DNA from 4 places in the Erythrobacter aureus genome. Region 3 is predicted to be linked to each of the others. Evidence: predicted binding sites of a transcription regulator. Region 3 holds the regulator's gene; each other region holds the start of a gene.
What was found. Region 3 encodes LexA, which represses DNA repair genes until DNA is damaged. Its sites were predicted from a motif close to GTTCCNCNCTTGTTCT; they were not measured.
Positions count from the first base shown of each region.

Region 1 (4,198 bases), 460 kb from region 3:
GCAGCCCAACACCGATCTGGAAGTAACCGATAAGTTCACCGGCGAGGTCGCCTTTCGCACCGCGCTGGCCAGCCCCGAGGTGATCGATGCGGCGATTGCGGGGGCGGTCAGGGCCACCGATCCCATGGCGCGGCTGGCGAGTTACGAGCGCAAGGCCGTGCTCGACCATTGCGTCACGCGGTTTCGCGAACGGTTCGATGAGCTGGCCTACGCCCTGTGCGTCGAGGCGGGCAAGCCGATCAACGATTCCGAAGGCGAGGTCACGCGGCTGATCGACACCTTCCAGATCGCCGCCGAGGAGTCGACCCGCCTGTATGGCGAGGTCATGCCGCTCGATATCTCGCAGCGCGCGAGGGGCTATCAGTCGATCTGGAAGCGCTATCCGATCGGGCCGTGCAGCTTCATTTCGCCGTTCAACTTCCCGCTCAATCTCGCCGCGCACAAGGTCGCGCCCGCGATCGCGGTCGGCTGCCCTTTCGTGATGAAGCCCGCGAGCAAAACGCCGCTCGGCGCACTCATCATCGGCGAGATTTTGGCTGAAACCGACCTTCCCGAAGGCGCTTTCTCGATCCTGCCCGCCAGCCGCGACGGGGCCGGCCTGTTCACGGTGGACGAACGATTGAAACTGCTGAGCTTCACTGGCTCGCCCCGAGTCGGCTGGGATTTGAAAGCGCGCTGCGGCAAGAAAAAGGTCGTGCTCGAACTCGGCGGCAATGCCGCGGTGATCGTCGACCACGATGCCGATCTGGACGATGCGCTCGAACGGATTATCTTCGGCGCCTTCTATCAAAGCGGGCAGAGCTGCATCGGCGTGCAGCGCATCCTGATTCACGAGGATGTCTATGATCGGTTCAAGGACATGCTGATCGAGAAGACCAAGTCGCTGATCGCAGGCGATCCCAAGGACCGCGATACCTTCATCGGCCCGATGATCTCCGAGGGCGAGGCGCGCCGCCTCAAGGGCTGGATCGACGAGGCGGTCGAGGGCGGGGCGAGCCTGCTCACCGGCGGCGGGCGAGAGGGCAACATGCTCGAGGCGACCTTGCTCGAAGGCGTGAACAAGGATGCCAAGGCACTGAACGAAGAAGCCTTCGGCCCGCTCGCGATCCTGCAGAAATTCTCCGACTTCGACGAGGCGCTCGCCGAAGTGAACCGTTCCACTTTCGGCTTGCAGGCGGGCATTTTCACGCGTGACCTGTTCAAGATGTTCGACGCCTGGGACCGGCTCCAGGTCGGCGGCGTGGTGATCAACGACGTCCCCAGCTACCGGGTCGACAACATGCCCTATGGCGGGGTGAAGGATTCCGGGCTCGGCCGAGAGGGCATCCGCTTCGCGATGGAGGACATGACCGAAATCCGGAACCTCGTTATCCGGCGGGGGTGATTGGGGCGGGGAGGGCAGTGTTTCGCTTTGGCCGCCTGAAAGCGGTAGTCCCGTTACCGACGACATTGCGGACGTTTGCCGATGTGATCTACTAGGGTTGCATGGGTGCAGTTGAATCAGCTTTGATGATGGCGTTTCTCTTGCCATTACTTCTTGCGATCTCATGGGTTCGCGAAGAGTTGCGCATGGTTGAACCAAGGACCCGTTTCGGATTTGGTATTGCTGCGTTTCTAGGGTCAGCGGCTACCTTGTTCGTCGTATTCAGTTTGCTCCCCGAACCCGCAGCGATAGAGGGCGATCTGCTTCTTATGATGTTGCTGATGGGTGGAATTTCGATCTTCGCTGGCGGGTTTGTCCTGTCTATCGTGCTGATCAGCAGCGCCGTCTGGCAAGCCTTCAAGCGATGGAAGTTCTACCGTAGCAACGTCAGCTAACCATCCAATTGCCGCCATTCCTGTGTGAAGCTGGAAGCTCCACAAACAGACGGCTGCAACGCTCGCCTCACCCCTCTTCCAGCAGCAGCAGTTCGCACTGGACCAGCAGCCGCGGTTCGGGTGTCAGGCGATGTTCGACTTCGATAACGCCTGCATCGGCCACGAGCTGCCCGGGGATGGCGAATTCGTGATCGGGCAGGGCAGCGACGAATTGCTCTCCTGCCTCCACCGCCTCGTCGCCCGCGAACAGGATTGCGAGGCTATGGCGCGTGCCGGCAAAGGTGATGCTCGCCCACGCCTTCTCGGTATGCGTGAGGACCTGTCCACGATGCTGGTGCAGGTCGGCCAGCGCGGCGCGCAGGCGATCGGCGGCAGTGCGGCGTGTGCGCGGCGGGGCTGCTTCATCCGACATGCGCGGTCTCCTGTTCGCGAACGACCTCGCGCGCAGCAGCGTATCCAGCCATGAACCCCTGGATACGCTGCTCGGTCCGGTCGCGCGGTTCACGGCCCATGCGCAGGTCGAGCACGAAGCGCGGATCGTGCGCGGCAAGGCGGCCGAACTTCGTTGCCGCCATCTCGTGCTGGCGGAGAAATTTCTCGATGGAACGGATCAGCATGTCGGGCTCCCCTAATGATGGCCGAAAGTGGCGATTCGCCGTATTTGTTCCGTTTATGTTCCAATCGAAGTCCTACTTGTCTAGGAAAAATCCTATGCTATAGGAATTTTCTCGCATGCTGGGCTTCAGCGTCCTTTCGGCAGCGTTCGGATGGAGTGGGAGGAGGTGTCGATATGGGTGACGTCATGACGCCCGAGCGCGCTCGGCTGGTCGAGCTGGCCGAGGCCGGGCGTACGAGCCTTGCTTCTTTATCCGCCATGCTGGGCCGCAATCCCAGCTATTTGCAACAATTCGTCCGCAAGGGCAGCCCTCGCAAACTGGAGGAGGCCGACCGTCGCCGCCTGGCCGAATTCTTCGGCGTGAGCGAAGTCGAGCTGGGGGCCGATCCCGACCATGCGCGTCCGCGCGATGCGGACGATTTCATTGCCGTGCCGCGCTTGCCGCTCGACGCTTCGGCCGGGCCGGGAGCCTTCTCGGCAGAGGAAATTTCTTTCGACAGCTACCGCTTCAGCCGCCGTTGGTTGCGCGAAATGGGCCTGGAAGGCGCCGATCTCACCGCGATCCGGGTGGAGGGCGACAGCATGGAACCGACCCTGCGCAGCGGCGACGAGATCTTCGTCGACCGCAACAAGCGTTCGGGCGAGGGCATCCATGTGGTCCGCATCGGGGATGCACTGCACGTCAAGCAGGTCCAGGCCAGCGCCCCGGGCCGCATCACCCTCATCAGCGCCAATGAAAGCTACGCCCCGATCGAGCTAGACCGCGACGAGGTAGAGGTGATCGGCCGTGTGGTGTGGAAGGGGGGACGAGTATGATGAAGCTGATCGGGAAAGTGGTCGGGTAGTTTCGGTGGAGCGTCGTGGGGGAGACCGATAATGACGTAACTCCGGCATATCCACCGGCTCTCGATGCGGCCAAGGTCGGTTCCTATCCCGCCTTGACGAAGTCGGGCGGCGGTTACGTTTGGGACGAAGTGCTCGAGTATCGGGTGTGGTCGCACCCTGAACGCGGTGCGCCCGATGAGTGCGATGGCAGCGACTACTATTACGCATTCGATAGCTATCCGGACGCGCTGGCCTTTTCGGAGTCTCGGGAAGGCACCGAGAGGCCGCTAGCTCTGGTGCTCCAGCGCGAGCACATCAACGAGCCCCGGCCGGGTGTTTTCGAGCATGTGACGCAAGAGCGTATCACCGAGTGGAAAGTCGAGTGGCTTAGCCGCTCGCGCAGGACCGCAAACACCATCCCCGACTTCCTCAGCGCAGACGCGCCGCCCAACAGGCTGGAAATCCTACGCGGTGAGGTTGACTGAAACCTTACCCCGGCCGTCTTACATAATCTTCAGACTGCAAGGTCAGCATGTAATCGGCGATCACCTCGATATCCTCTTCGACCAGGTCGACATCCATCTGCATCGGATAATTGTGCGCGTCTGCAAGGAAGGTGACAAGGGTGTCGCGCGTCAGGCCCGGGCTGTTGGCAATGTCGGCGAAGCCGGGCGCCTGCGGGTTGGGCGAAACGGCATTGTCCTGCACCGCATGGCATTCCCCGCATATCGCAATGACATAGGTCGGCGCCGCATCTTCGCTGGGCACAACCGCCACGGCATCCGGCGCGGGGTCGGGCTGGGTATCGTAGGTCTGGCAAGCCGTCAGCGGCAGCGAGGCTGCAAGAATGGCTGCGATATGTCTCATCCGTTCGCTCCTTCGCGCGTATCGCGCCATTATGCCGCAGATGCGGCTTGTTTTCGATGACGAAGCCGACCA
Region 1 covers NZ_CP031357.1:2,536,845-2,541,042, reverse strand. Annotated here, with positions in the region: gene DVR09_RS12475 (aldehyde dehydrogenase family protein) at 1-1,384, shown strand, start outside; gene DVR09_RS12470 (hypothetical protein) at 1,486-1,818, shown strand; gene DVR09_RS12465 (hypothetical protein) at 1,886-2,230, opposite strand; gene DVR09_RS12460 (hypothetical protein) at 2,220-2,435, opposite strand; gene DVR09_RS12455 (S24 family peptidase) at 2,609-3,250, shown strand; gene DVR09_RS12450 (GCN5 family acetyltransferase) at 3,295-3,744, shown strand; gene DVR09_RS12445 (hypothetical protein) at 3,749-4,126, opposite strand.
Region 1: a site for LexA is predicted at 2,482-2,497, ahead of DVR09_RS12455 (S24 family peptidase). Genes of this name have one in related genera too.

Region 2 (4,198 bases), 280 kb from region 3:
GGTCGAATTCGTACAATTGCTACGTTCCGACGATCGCGACCGCATCTATTTCGCGCGCGAAGGCCAGCAGGGATCGCCCCAGACGCTGGTCCATGTACCGCTCGATGTGGCGGCGGACGGCAGGTTGAGCGATGCCGATCAGGCGCCGTCCATGATGTTGCTTGTCGACAGCACCGTGGGGATCGGCGGGGGTTGGGAAAATAACGGCAAAGCCGCGGTTCCGCAACTCGAAGCCTTGCTTTCCGCATTGCCGCTGGGTCTTGCCCTGACAGATCGCGACAGCCGTTTCCTGTTCGCCAACAAAGCTTTCCTGCGCGCGGTCGAGCGCGAGAGCCAAGGACTACCGCAATTCCCGTCCGATCTGGTCGTGCGCGAGGACAAGGCCGCGATGGCCGATACCGTCCGCCGCTTTGCCAAGGGGGCGACATCCAGCGGCGACATGGCCGTGCGACTAGCCAACGACAAGGAAGAGCCGGTGTCGATCGGCCTTGCCGGTGTGCGCGGGCTGGGCGATGCGGCGGTTTTGCTCTCCATTTCCGATTCCTCCGAGGAAAAGCGCCTGCGCCGCCAGGTCGCCCAAGCCACCAAGATGCAGGCGGTGGGGCAATTGGCGGGGGGCGTCGCGCATGATTTCAACAATGTGCTGACGGCGATCATCGGCTATTGCGACCTGATGCTGTTGCGTCACACGCCGGGCGACAGCGACTATGACGATATCCAGCAGATCCGGGCCAATTCGAACCGTGCGGCCAGCCTGACACGCCAATTGCTCGCTTTCAGCCGTCAGCAGACGCTGCGCCCGGTCGTGCTGCAACTGCCCGATGTCGTCAGCGAGGTCAGCCAGCTCCTGAAACGCCTGATGGGTGAGAAGATCGAGTTTTCAGTCCGTCACGACCGCGAACTGGGCTCGGTGCGGGCCGATCCGCAGCAGCTCGAGCAGGTCATCATCAATCTTGCCGTCAACGCGCGCGATGCCATGCAGGCCAATGCTCACAAGCGTGGCAAGCAGGACTGGAAGGGTCGGCTCACCCTCGCCACACGCCGCGTATCGGCGCGGGATGTGCGCAAGATGGGCATCGATATCATGCCCGCCGACGATTACACCGTGCTGATCGTGCAGGATACGGGCGGGGGTATTCCCGAAGAGCATCTCAACAAGATCTTCGAGCCCTTTTTTACGACCAAGGAGCAGGGCAAGGGAACCGGGCTGGGCCTGTCGACAGTCTATGGCATCGTCAAGCAGTCCAACGGGTTCATATTTGCCGACAACGTGCAGGGGCCTGACGGCGCTCCCATAGGTGCGCGGTTCACCATGTATTTGCCCGTGCACAAGGGCGAAATGCCCGCCGATATGACCACGGAGGAGCCCGAGGAGCCCAAGGCCACCGAATGGTCCGCCGGCGGCAAGCTGCTGCTCGTGGAGGACGAAGACATGGTTCGCGCCGTGGCAGAGCGGGCGCTGGTCCGCGCCGGCTACACCGTCACCACGGTGACGGATGGCGAAGAAGGGCTGGCCGAGGTGGCCAACGGTTCGACCGAGTTCGATCTCATCGTTTCCGATGTCGTCATGCCGGTGATGGATGGACCGGCAATGGCGCGCGCCATTCGTAGGGTGAAGCCGGACATCCCCATTCTGTTCATGTCGGGCTATGCCGAAGAGCAGCTTCGCAACGATATCGACATCGACAATATGCACTTCATTCCCAAACCTTTCAGCGTCCAGCAGATCAATTCCAAGGTCGCCGAGGTATTGAGCGAACAGCGCGACTGAGCCAGCCACAGCGCGGAAATCGACGGCGAGGGAGGGGCTTGCCGAAAATATTTTCGTTCCCCTCTTGTTCTATGAGAACGAACCGGGTACACCGCTTGCCAGTTGAAGAGTCGGGATGCGGCTCTGGCCAAGTGCAGGAGGTAATGTCATGGCGGCAAGTCTGAAGCTCGTAGAGGACAAGAAAGTGGACGCAGACCGCCAGAAGGCATTGGACGCCGCGCTCGCACAGATCGATCGTGCGTTCGGCAAGGGTTCGGCGATGAAGCTGGGCCAGAAGGAAACCATGCAGGTAGAGGCGATTTCCACCGGGTCGCTCGGCCTGGATATCGCACTGGGCGTGGGCGGTCTGCCCAAAGGGCGCGTGATTGAAATTTATGGTCCGGAAAGCTCGGGCAAGACCACGCTGGCGCTTCATGTGCTGGCCGAAGCGCAAAAGGCGGGCGGCACGGTCGCTTTCGTCGACGCCGAGCATGCGCTCGATCCGGTCTATGCCCGGAAGCTGGGTGTCGATATCGACGAACTGATTGTGTCGCAGCCCGATACGGGCGAACAGGCGCTGGAAATAACCGATACGCTGGTCCGCTCCAACGCGATCGATGTGCTGGTGGTAGATTCGGTTGCGGCTCTCGTGCCGCGCGCCGAAATCGAAGGCGAGATGGGCGACAGTCATGTCGGCCTCCAGGCCCGCTTGATGTCGCAGTCGCTGCGCAAGCTGACCGGCTCGATCAACCGTTCCAAGTGCATGGTGATTTTCATCAACCAGCTCCGCATGAAAATCGGCGTTATGTATGGCAATCCCGAAACAACCACCGGGGGCAACGCGCTCAAATTCTATGCCTCGGTTCGTCTGGACATCCGCCGCACTGGGCAGATCAAGGATCGTGACGAGGTGATCGGCAATTCGACCCGCGTGAAAGTGGTCAAGAACAAGGTCGCCCCGCCGTTCAAGCAGGTCGAGTTCGACATCATGTATGGCGAGGGCATTTCGAAGATCGGCGAAATCCTCGACCTCGGCGTCAAGGCGGGCGTGGTCGAGAAATCGGGCAGCTGGTTCAGCTATGACAGCGTCCGCATCGGCCAGGGGCGCGAAAACGCCAAGAAGTTCCTCAAGGAAAACCCCGAGATGTGTGCCAAGTTGGAAGCCGCCATTCGCGGCCGCACCGACGAGGTCGCCGAAGAGATGATGACCGGCCCGGACGCGGACGAGGACTGACCTCTCTTCAAGCGGGAGCGCGTCGGCCCCGATCCCCCGGGGCGGCGCGGAAGCTGGACTGTCCCCCGGCGCTCCCGAACAAACGGAAAGCCGGTGCGCGCCTCCTCTTGGCCGCACCGGCTTTTCCGTTTCCGGCATGGTCGAGGCTGCTCCGCGCAGATAGGGTGCGGGCGAATCGCAAGAGAGGGCCTGCCACATGACCATCACCGTCCACCACCTCAACGACAGCCGTTCGCAGCGTATCCTCTGGCTGCTCGAGGAATTGGGGGCCGCGTACGATATCATGCACTATCAGCGCGACGCACAAACCAATCTGGCTCCGCCCGAACTCAAGCAGACCCATCCGCTCGGCAAGTCGCCGCTGATCGAGGACGATGGCGTATGCGTGGCGGAAAGCGGGGCGATCATTCAGTATCTGTGCAAGCGCCATGGCGGCGAGGACTGGCTCCCCGCGCCGGACGGCGAGGACCACATCCGCCATCTGGAATGGATGCAGTTCGGCGAAAGCAGTTTCTTCGTCCCCGTCATGCTCAAGATCTATGCCGGGCATCTCGGTGATGCGGCCGCCCCGATAATGCCCCGCATCGAGGAACAGCTCGCCGCGCACATCCAGTTCGCCGAGGACAAGATCTCCGACGATCTGCATTTCGTCGGTGCCGACTGGTCGGCGGCCGATGTGATGATGAGCTTCCCGGCCGAAATCGCGGTGATGCAGGGCTATGCGGAAAAGGCCCCGAAGCTGGCGAAATTCGTCGAAGCGATCCACGCCCGGCCTGCCTGGCAGCGCGCGCGTGAACGCGGCGGTGCCTATTTCATATGGTGAGAGGATCGGAGCAAGGCTTGCATTCGTCTCCGCCACCCCACAGAAGGCCCGCGCTGCCGCGTCTCGCGGCTGGATGCTGATTGACGGGTGGTTCGATGAAGATCGCGGTTTTCGGGCTCGGCTATGTCGGCCTTTCCAATGCCATCATGCTGGCGCAGCACAATACGGTAGTCGGATGTGACGTTTCTACCGAGCGCGTCGCGATGCTGGCCAAGCGGACCTCGCCGATCCAGGACGAGCTGGTCGAGGAATATCTCCGCCGGGAGGATCTCGACCTGTCCTTCACCACCGATGCCTCCGCTGCGATCGAGGGCGCGGAATTCGTGGTCGCCGCCGTGCCGACCAATTACGACGTCGAAACCAATTTCTTCGACACGAGCGCGGTCGATGC
Region 2 covers NZ_CP031357.1:2,348,063-2,352,260, reverse strand. Annotated here, with positions in the region: gene DVR09_RS11470 (hybrid sensor histidine kinase/response regulator) at 1-1,771, shown strand, start outside; gene recA (recombinase RecA) at 1,920-2,984, shown strand; gene DVR09_RS11460 (glutathione S-transferase family protein) at 3,181-3,807, shown strand; gene DVR09_RS11455 (nucleotide sugar dehydrogenase) at 3,903-4,198, shown strand, end outside.
Region 2: a site for LexA is predicted at 1,827-1,842, ahead of recA (recombinase RecA). Genes of this name have one in related genera too.

Region 3 (4,198 bases):
GCCGGCGCGATTGCAGCGACGCTGGCCAGCGGAGATCGGGGCGCCATTCCCCAGGCGGACGAAGAGGCCATGCGCGATGCCGGGCTGACGCATCTGCTTTCGATCAGCGGGTTGCATGTCAGCGCGATCATTGCGGCAACCTATCTGCTGGCTCTCAAACTGCTCGCCCTTTGGCCCTGGCTGACCTTGCGCGTGCGGCTGCCGCTGCTGGCAGCCGGTACGGCTGCCCTTGCCGGCATTGGTTACACGCTGCTGACCGGTGCCGAAGTTCCGACGGTTCGGAGCTGTATTGGGGCATTGCTCGTCCTGGTTGCGCTGGCGCTCGGGCGAGAACCGCTTTCGATGCGGATGGTGGCGGTGGCGGCAGGCGCCGTTCTCGCACTATGGCCCGAATCGCTGGTGGGACCGAGCTTTCAGATGAGCTTCGCCGCGGTTATCGCCATCGTTTCCCTCCACAACGTTCCGGCAATCCGCCACTTCCTTGCACCGCGTGAAGAAAGCTGGTTGCGCCGCCTCGCTCGGCGCGCATCGGCGCTATTCCTGACCGGCCTCGTGATCGAGCTTGCGCTCATGCCGATAGTCCTGTTCCACTTCCACCGGGCGGGGGTCTATGGCGCGGCAGCAAACCTGATCGCGATCCCTCTGGTGACATTCGTTTCCATGCCCCTCGTGGCATTGGCTCTCTTGCTGGATATTGTCGGGGCGGGCGCCCCCGCATGGTGGCTGGTCGGACATTCGCTCGATCTCCTGCTCGCCATTGCCCATTTCTTCTCGGAGCAGCCCGGCGCGGTGAAACTGGCTCCGCGTATCGGGTTGAGCACTTTGACCCTATATCTCGCCGGCGCGTTGTGGTTGGCACTATGGCAGGGCAGGGTTCGCCTGTGGGGACTGGCGCCGGTTGCGGTGGCCGCCTTCCTTATGATTTCGGCACCCGCGCCCGATATTCTCGTCACGCGCGATGGGCGGGATATCGGCGTGGCGAACGAGGCCGAACACGTGCTGGTCCTGCGCGATGGCAAGACGAACTACGCACGACAGAATCTGCTTGAGCTTTCCGGAAGTGACCTGGAGCCGATACCGCTGGTCCAGTGGCCTCACGCCCGATGCAGTGCGGAATTCTGCACGCTGACCGTAAAGCGAGGGCCCCCTAAGCAAGAACCTCGCAACTGGACGATCCTCGTCGCGCGCAACCGGGACCTCGTCGCGGAGCGCGCACTGGCCGCGGCTTGCCAGAGAGCGGATATCGTTATCGCCGAACGCTATTTGCCACGGAGCTGCCGCCCACGATGGCTGAAGATAGACCGCCTCTTCCTCCAGAGGGAAGGAGGGACGGCGATTTATCTTTCTTCCCGGGAGGTCGCGACGGTCGCGCAGGACCAGGGTGAACATGGCTGGTGGCGGGCTTCCGTCCGCTAGTCGCCAATGCGTTCATCAGTGGTAGCGCCGCAAGAGCCCCGCCAGCTTACCCTGTACCTGGACCCGATGTGGTTCGTACATCTGCGCCTCATAAGCGCTATTGGCCGGATCGAGCCGGACACGACCTGCATCGCGGCGCAGATATTTGAGCGTGGCCTCCTCATTATCGACCAGCGCGACTACGATCTCTCCGTCACGCGCATTGTCGGTGCGTTTGATCAGCGCGAAATCGCCGTCGAAAATACCGGCCTCGACCATCGAATCGCCCGAGACTTCCAGCGCATAATGTTCGCCAGGGCCGAGCAGCGCGGCAGGCACCGGCATGCTCGACTGGCCTTCGATCGCTTCGATCGGAGCGCCGGCGGCGATGCGGCCGTGCAGCGGAACGTCGATAATATCGTTGGCCGGCTCGGGAGCGCCCGCCTTCGCGGTCAGCGCCGTGGAGACCGCATCGTTCGCGGGAGCAGGCTTGGGAGAACCCATAACCGCGTCTTCCGGCAGTTTGACAACCTCGAGCGCCCGCGCCCGATTGGGCAGCCGACGAATGAAACCGCGTTCTTCCAGCGCGGAGATAAGCCGGTGGACGCCCGACTTGCTCTTGAGGTCCAATGCCTCTTTCATTTCCTCGAAGCTGGGGGAAATACCAGTGTCCTCCAGCTTTTGCTGGATGAAGCGGATCAATTCGTGCTGCTTGGCGGTCAGCATGGTGCGAACTCCCGTGTCGCCTGTTCACAAACGCGTGAACGAATGCGGAACAAGTAAGCAACCCCTTTCCACAAGTCAAGCAATAGCCCCGGTTTGGAGCAAGTTGCGCTGGAACAGGTGTTCCCGCTTTGCTCCTCTCCCGCTCTTTCAGCCGCCAAGCAGGGTGCGGGTTGCCGCTTCGACATCGGGCTGCCGCATCAGGCTTTCTCCGACAAGGAAGCTGCGCACGCCAGAACGAGCGAGGCGGGCGCAATCGGAATGGATCGAGATCCCGCTCTCGCCGACCAACAGGGCGCCGTCCGGGGCGTGGGCGGCGAGCGTTTCGGTTGTCGCAAGATCGGTATCGAAGGTCTTGAGGTCGCGGTTGTTCACACCGATCAAGCGCGATTTCAGCCGGGCGGCGCGGTCCATTTCGACGCTATCGTGGACTTCGACCAACACATCCATTCCGTAATCGAATGCCGCTGCTTCGATTTCATGCATGGCACTATCGTCGAGCGCAGCGACGATAATCAAAATCGCATCGGCACCGATCGCGCGTGCTTCGGCGACTTGCCACGTATCGACCAAGAAGTCCTTGCGCAGGACCGGAAGGGGGCAGGCTGTGCGCGCTTCGACGAGGTAATCCTCGTGACCCTGAAAGTAGGGGGCGTCGGTCAGCACCGACAGGCAGGCAGCTCCGCCCGCAGCATAGGCGCGCGCATGCTCGGCGGGCCGAAAATCCTTTCGGATTAGGCCTTTGGAGGGTGATGCTTTCTTGATTTCGGCAATCAGGCCGAAACCGCTCTGCTGCGCGCGTGCCAGCGCCGAGCGGAAGCCACGGGGTGCCGATTGTTCAAGCGCCGCCGCGTCGAGATCGGCGCGCGAACGGGCTCGCTTGCGCGCGGCGACTTCCTCGCGCTTGGTTGCGCAAATCTCTTCGAGCTTGTTCATGTCAGATGGCCATCGCGATCCATTTTTCGAGCAGCGTCTTGGCCTTGCGCGAATCCAGCGCTTCGGCGGCGATTTCCGCGCCCTCGGTCCAGTCGTCGGTGCGCCCGGCGACGATGAGCGTCGCGGCGGCATTGAACAACACGGCGTCGCGATAGGGGCCGGGGGTCCCCGACAGAAGAGCCTCCAACGCCCGTGCGTTATGCTCCGGTTCGCCCCCGCGGATCGCTTCGACGGGTGAATGGGGCAGGTTGGCCTGCACGGCGACGACGCGGCGCATCTCGAAATCGTTGCCCGTCACGTCGGCCAGTTCGTTTCCGCCCGCCAGGCTCAGTTCGTCAAGGCCTTCGTCGCCCGAGGCAATGAAGGTCCGCTCGGTCCCCAGCTTGGCCTTGGCGGCGGCATAGATAGGGACATAGGCGGGGCGGGCGATGCCGATCAGTTGCCGCCGTACCCCGGCGGGGTTCGACAAGGGACCCATCAAATTGAAAATGGTCCGCACACCGAGCTTCTGGCGAATGGGTTGAATGCGCCCCATCGCAGGGTGGTGGTTTTTGGCGAAGAGGAAACAAATTCCGAGTTCCGCCAAGGTCTTCTCGGCGCTTTTCCCCGCAGCTTCCATGTCGAGGCCAAGCACTTCGAGTGTATCCGCCGCGCCCGATTTGCTGCTCGCCGCGCGATTGCCGTGCTTTGCCACCGGGACACCGCATGCCGCGACGACCAGGCTCACCGCTGTCGAGACGTTGAGCGTGTGATGCCCATCGCCCCCGGTACCGCAGCAATCGACGGTCCCTTCGGGAGCTTCGACCGGAATCAGCCGGGTCCGGAGCGCACGGGCAGCCCCAGCGATTTCCTCGGACGTTTCACTGCGCGCCGACATGTCCACGAGAAAACGGGCGACGTCCTCGTCGGACGTCTCGCCATCGAGAATCCAGCCGAAGACCTCTTCCGCCTCCTTCTCGCCAAGGTGCTGCTTTGCATCGGGAAGTCGTTTCATGCCGGGGCCTTGGCGGCGATACCGCAGATTTCGAGGAAGTTGGCAAGCAGTGCGTGGCCGTGTTCGGTGACAATGCTTTCGGGGTGGAACTGAACGCCGTGAATCGGCAGTTCGCAATGGCGGAAGCCCATCACGCTGCTGCCGTCGAGA
Region 3 covers NZ_CP031357.1:2,072,164-2,076,361, reverse strand. Annotated here, with positions in the region: gene DVR09_RS10165 (ComEC/Rec2 family competence protein) at 1-1,416, shown strand, start outside; gene lexA (transcriptional repressor LexA) at 1,432-2,121, opposite strand; gene trpC (indole-3-glycerol phosphate synthase TrpC) at 2,269-3,054, opposite strand; gene trpD (anthranilate phosphoribosyltransferase) at 3,056-4,048, opposite strand; gene DVR09_RS10145 (anthranilate synthase component II) at 4,045-4,198, opposite strand, start outside.

Region 4 (4,198 bases), 300 kb from region 3:
CCGCGCGCCCGATCCATGACCGCGGCGGGCAGGCTCTGTTCCAACAGGCCGAAGATCAACCCGATCAGCAGGGCGATCGTGCCGCTCTGCATGACCTGGCCCGTGCTCATCGAACTGAAACGGAATTCGACCACCCCGGTGATAAAGAAAAGCGAGAAGACCACTGCCAGCGAACCGGTGAAAAGCAGGCGCATTCGCGGGGCAAGCCGATCTCCCTCCAGCTCGGCCAGATCGGTGAAGGCCAGCGTCACCTTGCGCGCGGCGAATGACAGCCAGGTTCCGATCATGCAGCCCGCCAGCAACAGGAACATGGCGCGAAACCGATAGACTTCGGAAGGAAACAGGGCGACATATTCGCGCGTTTCGCTGGGTTTCGCGCACATCCAGTCGAGCCGATCGCCATAGGCACCGCACAGCGTGGCGAAGAAGCCCGGGGATTTGTCGTAAAGCAGGTACAGCAGAAGAAAGATGACCGCGGCGCCGAATGCAGGCGCGCCGAGCTTGAACATGTAGTGGTTCTTGATCCGGCTCCCTTCGCGCATCAAGGTTTCATTCCGCAGCGTTTCGAGGGCGCTGTCGGCGGCCCGCAGATCGACGTTTTTCACAGTGAAAGCGAGCGTTGTCAGGCTGAACAGCCGGTCGAAGGCCTCCTTGAATCTGACCTCGCACTCTTTTTCCCAGGCATCGGTCTGGTGATCGGCCTGCGCGCCGATGATCATCCGGCGTAGCTTTTTGCCGAAACGAGCCCATCTGCTCTCCCCGTTCTCGGTCGCCGGGGCAGGGCGGTAAATCGCCTTGAGCACGCCCAGCGTCTGTTCGATCTTGCTTTTGAAGGCCAGCTCCTGCTCGTCCACGGGGGCGGGCTCTTCCCGTTCCAGATAGTTGGCACCGAAATAAATGTCCCACAGGAACAGGTCTTCATCATCGGCCGCGGGATTCTCCTTCGTGGCGTTGGGATGAAAGCGGGCTATGTCCCATCGCTCACCCAAATGGATGTCGCTCGTGCGCCAGTCGCGTTTCTTGCCATTTCCCCCGCCCGTGCCGCTTTGGGCCTGGGCGGCATCTCCCGCTTGCGGTTTGGTTTGTTCCATCATCTTCCCCCCTTCAGATGTGTTGACGGCTCGATCGAAGCGTAGGGTCGAACCGATTGATCCGAAACAGGCGGCAAACCTGTATTCGAACAGTCAATCGCCTGGCCCATGGAAGCGACACGCCGGCGAATGGGGCGCAGTGCTGTCGAACGGGCTACATTTATTGGCTACCCGGTGCTTCCACTCTTGTCGAAGCGGCATCGCTTCTATGCCATGGGTGCGATTATTCGACAATCCGCAGCAGATAGCCCGCTCGCGCTTCTCGGCGCCACACTGGTTGCCGCAGTGATTGGAACTGCGTCGGCGCTTCCTATATCCGGCATCCTGCCATTCGCATGGCTGGAACCGCGATGGTCGCTATGCGCTCCGGAAGCTGGCCGCTCTTGACTTGGTCGAACACAACAGGAACATACGCCACCCATGGCACTCACCAAAATTTCCGTCCGCGGCGCGCGGGAGCACAACCTCAAGGGCGTCGATATCGACTTGCCGCGCGATGCGCTGATCGTGATCACCGGCCTGTCGGGATCGGGCAAATCGAGCCTCGCCTTCGATACGATCTATGCCGAAGGGCAGCGGCGCTATGTCGAAAGCCTGAGCGCCTATGCGCGGCAATTCCTGGAAATGATGCAAAAGCCCGATGTCGAGCATATCGACGGGCTCAGCCCCGCGATCTCGATCGAGCAGAAGACCACCAGCCGCAACCCGCGCTCGACCGTCGCGACGGTAACCGAGATCTACGACTATATGCGCCTGCTCTGGGCGCGCGTGGGCGTGCCCTACAGCCCCGCCACCGGCCTGCCGATCCAGGCGCAGACGGTTTCCAACATGGTCGACCGGGTGATGGCGCTGCCCGAAGGCACGCGGCTCTATCTGCTTGCCCCCGTCGTGCGTGGACGCAAGGGCGAATACCGCAAGGAACTGGCCGAGTGGCAGAAGGCCGGGTTCACCCGCGTGCGCATCGACGGCGAGATGTACCCGATCGAGGAAGCGCCCGCGCTCGACAAGAAGTTCAAGCACGACATCGAGGTGGTGGTCGACCGGCTGGCGGTGAAGGAGGGCCTCGAAACGCGGCTGGCCGACAGTTTCGAAACCGCGCTCAAACTGGCCGAAGGGCTGGCTTATGTCGATCTGGCTGACGGGACTGTCACCGAGGTTATGCCTCCCCTCCCGCGGGGGAGGGCCGGGGTGGGGGTGCCACCTCGCGGGTGCCGAACACCCATCCCCAACCCTTCCCTCAAGGGAAGGGACTCAGAAAATGAAGGGCGCCGGATTGCCCGCCAATCGCATCGTCTTTTCCGAGAAGTTCTCCTGCCCGGTCTCGGGCTTCACCATCGAGGAAGTCGAACCGCGCCTGTTCTCTTTCAACGCCCCCAAGGCGCCTGCCCGACTTGCGACGGGATCGGCGAGAAGCAGTTGTTCGATCCGCAACTGGTCGTGCCGAACGAGGCGCTGTCCTTGAAGAAGGGCGCGGTGGTGCCCTGGGCGAAAAGCAACCCACCGAGCCCCTATTACATGCAGGTGCTCGCCAGCCTTGCGAAGGAATACGAGTTCAGCCTCGAGACCCCGTGGGAGGATTTCGACAAGGAAATTCGCGAGATCATCCTCTACGGCACGAAGGGCCGCGCCATACCGCTGACCTTCAAGGACGGGCGCAAAAGCTATACGGTGAAGAAGCCGTTCGAAGGCGTGATCGGCAACTTGAACCGCCGCCTGTTGCAGACCGAAAGCGCCTGGATGCGCGAGGAGCTGTCCAAATTCCAGACCGCGCAGCCATGCGAGACCTGCCACGGCAAGCGCCTCAACGAGAAGGCGCTCGCGGTGAAAATCGCGGGCACCGACATCGCCACGCCGACCAAGATGAGCGTTGCCGATGCGAAGGAGTGGTTCCTCGCGCTGCCCGACAAGCTCACCGACACGCAGCAGCAGATCGCCAAGGCCATCCTCAAGGAAATCAACGAGCGGCTGGGCTTTCTCGACAATGTCGGGCTCGACTATCTCAACCTCGACCGCACTTCGGGCACATTGTCCGGCGGGGAGAGCCAGCGCATCCGCCTCGCCAGTCAGATCGGCTCGGGCCTGTCGGGCGTGCTCTACGTGCTCGACGAACCCAGCATCGGCCTCCATCAGCGCGACAACGACCGGCTGCTCGAAACGCTCAAGCGGCTGCGCGATCTCGGCAATACGGTGATCGTGGTCGAGCATGACGAGGACGCGATCCGCGCCGCCGACCATGTGGTCGATCTCGGCCCGGGCGCTGGCGTCCACGGGGGCGAGGTGGTGGCGCAAGGCACGCTCAAACAGGTGCTCAAGGCGAAGAAATCGCTTACCGCAGACTATCTCACCGGCCGCCGCCAGATCGAGGTTCCGGCCAAGCGCCGCAAGGGCAATGGCCACCAGCTCACCGTCCACGGCGCGCGGGCGAACAATCTCGACAACGTCACCGCCTCCATCCCGCTCGGCACCTTCACCTGCATCACCGGCGTATCGGGTTCGGGCAAGTCCAGCTTCACCATCGACACGCTCTATGCCGCCGCCGCACGCACGCTCAACGGGGCACGCGTGGTCGCGGGCGCGCACGACAAGGTCACCGGCCTCGAATATTGCGACAAGGTGATCGAGATCGACCAGTCGCCCATCGGCCGCACCCCGCGCTCCAACCCGGCGACCTATACCGGCGCCTTCACCCAGATCCGCGACTGGTTCGCCGGCCTGCCGGAAGCGCAGGCGCGCGGCTACAAGCCGGGCCGCTTCAGCTTCAACGTCAAGGGCGGCCGCTGCGAGGCGTGCCAGGGCGACGGGCTGATCAAGATCGAGATGCACTTCCTGCCCGACGTCTACGTGACCTGCGAGGAATGCGGCGGCAAGCGCTACAACCGCGAAACGCTGGAGGTGAAGTTCAAGGGCCACTCCATCGCCGACGTGCTCGACATGACGATCGAGGATGCGGAAGGCTTCTTCAAGGCCGTCCCCCCGATCCGCGACAAGATGCATATGCTGAACGAGGTGGGGCTGGGCTACGTCAAGGTCGGTCAGCAGGCGACCACGCTATCGGGCGGCGAGGCGCAGCGCGTGAAGCTGGCCAAGGAACTGTCGAAGCGCAGCAC
Region 4 covers NZ_CP031357.1:2,375,057-2,379,254, reverse strand. Annotated here, with positions in the region: gene DVR09_RS11620 (hypothetical protein) at 1-1,094, opposite strand, end outside; gene uvrA (excinuclease ABC subunit UvrA) at 1,512-4,198, shown strand, end outside.
Region 4: a site for LexA is predicted at 1,269-1,284, ahead of uvrA (excinuclease ABC subunit UvrA). Genes of this name have one in related genera too.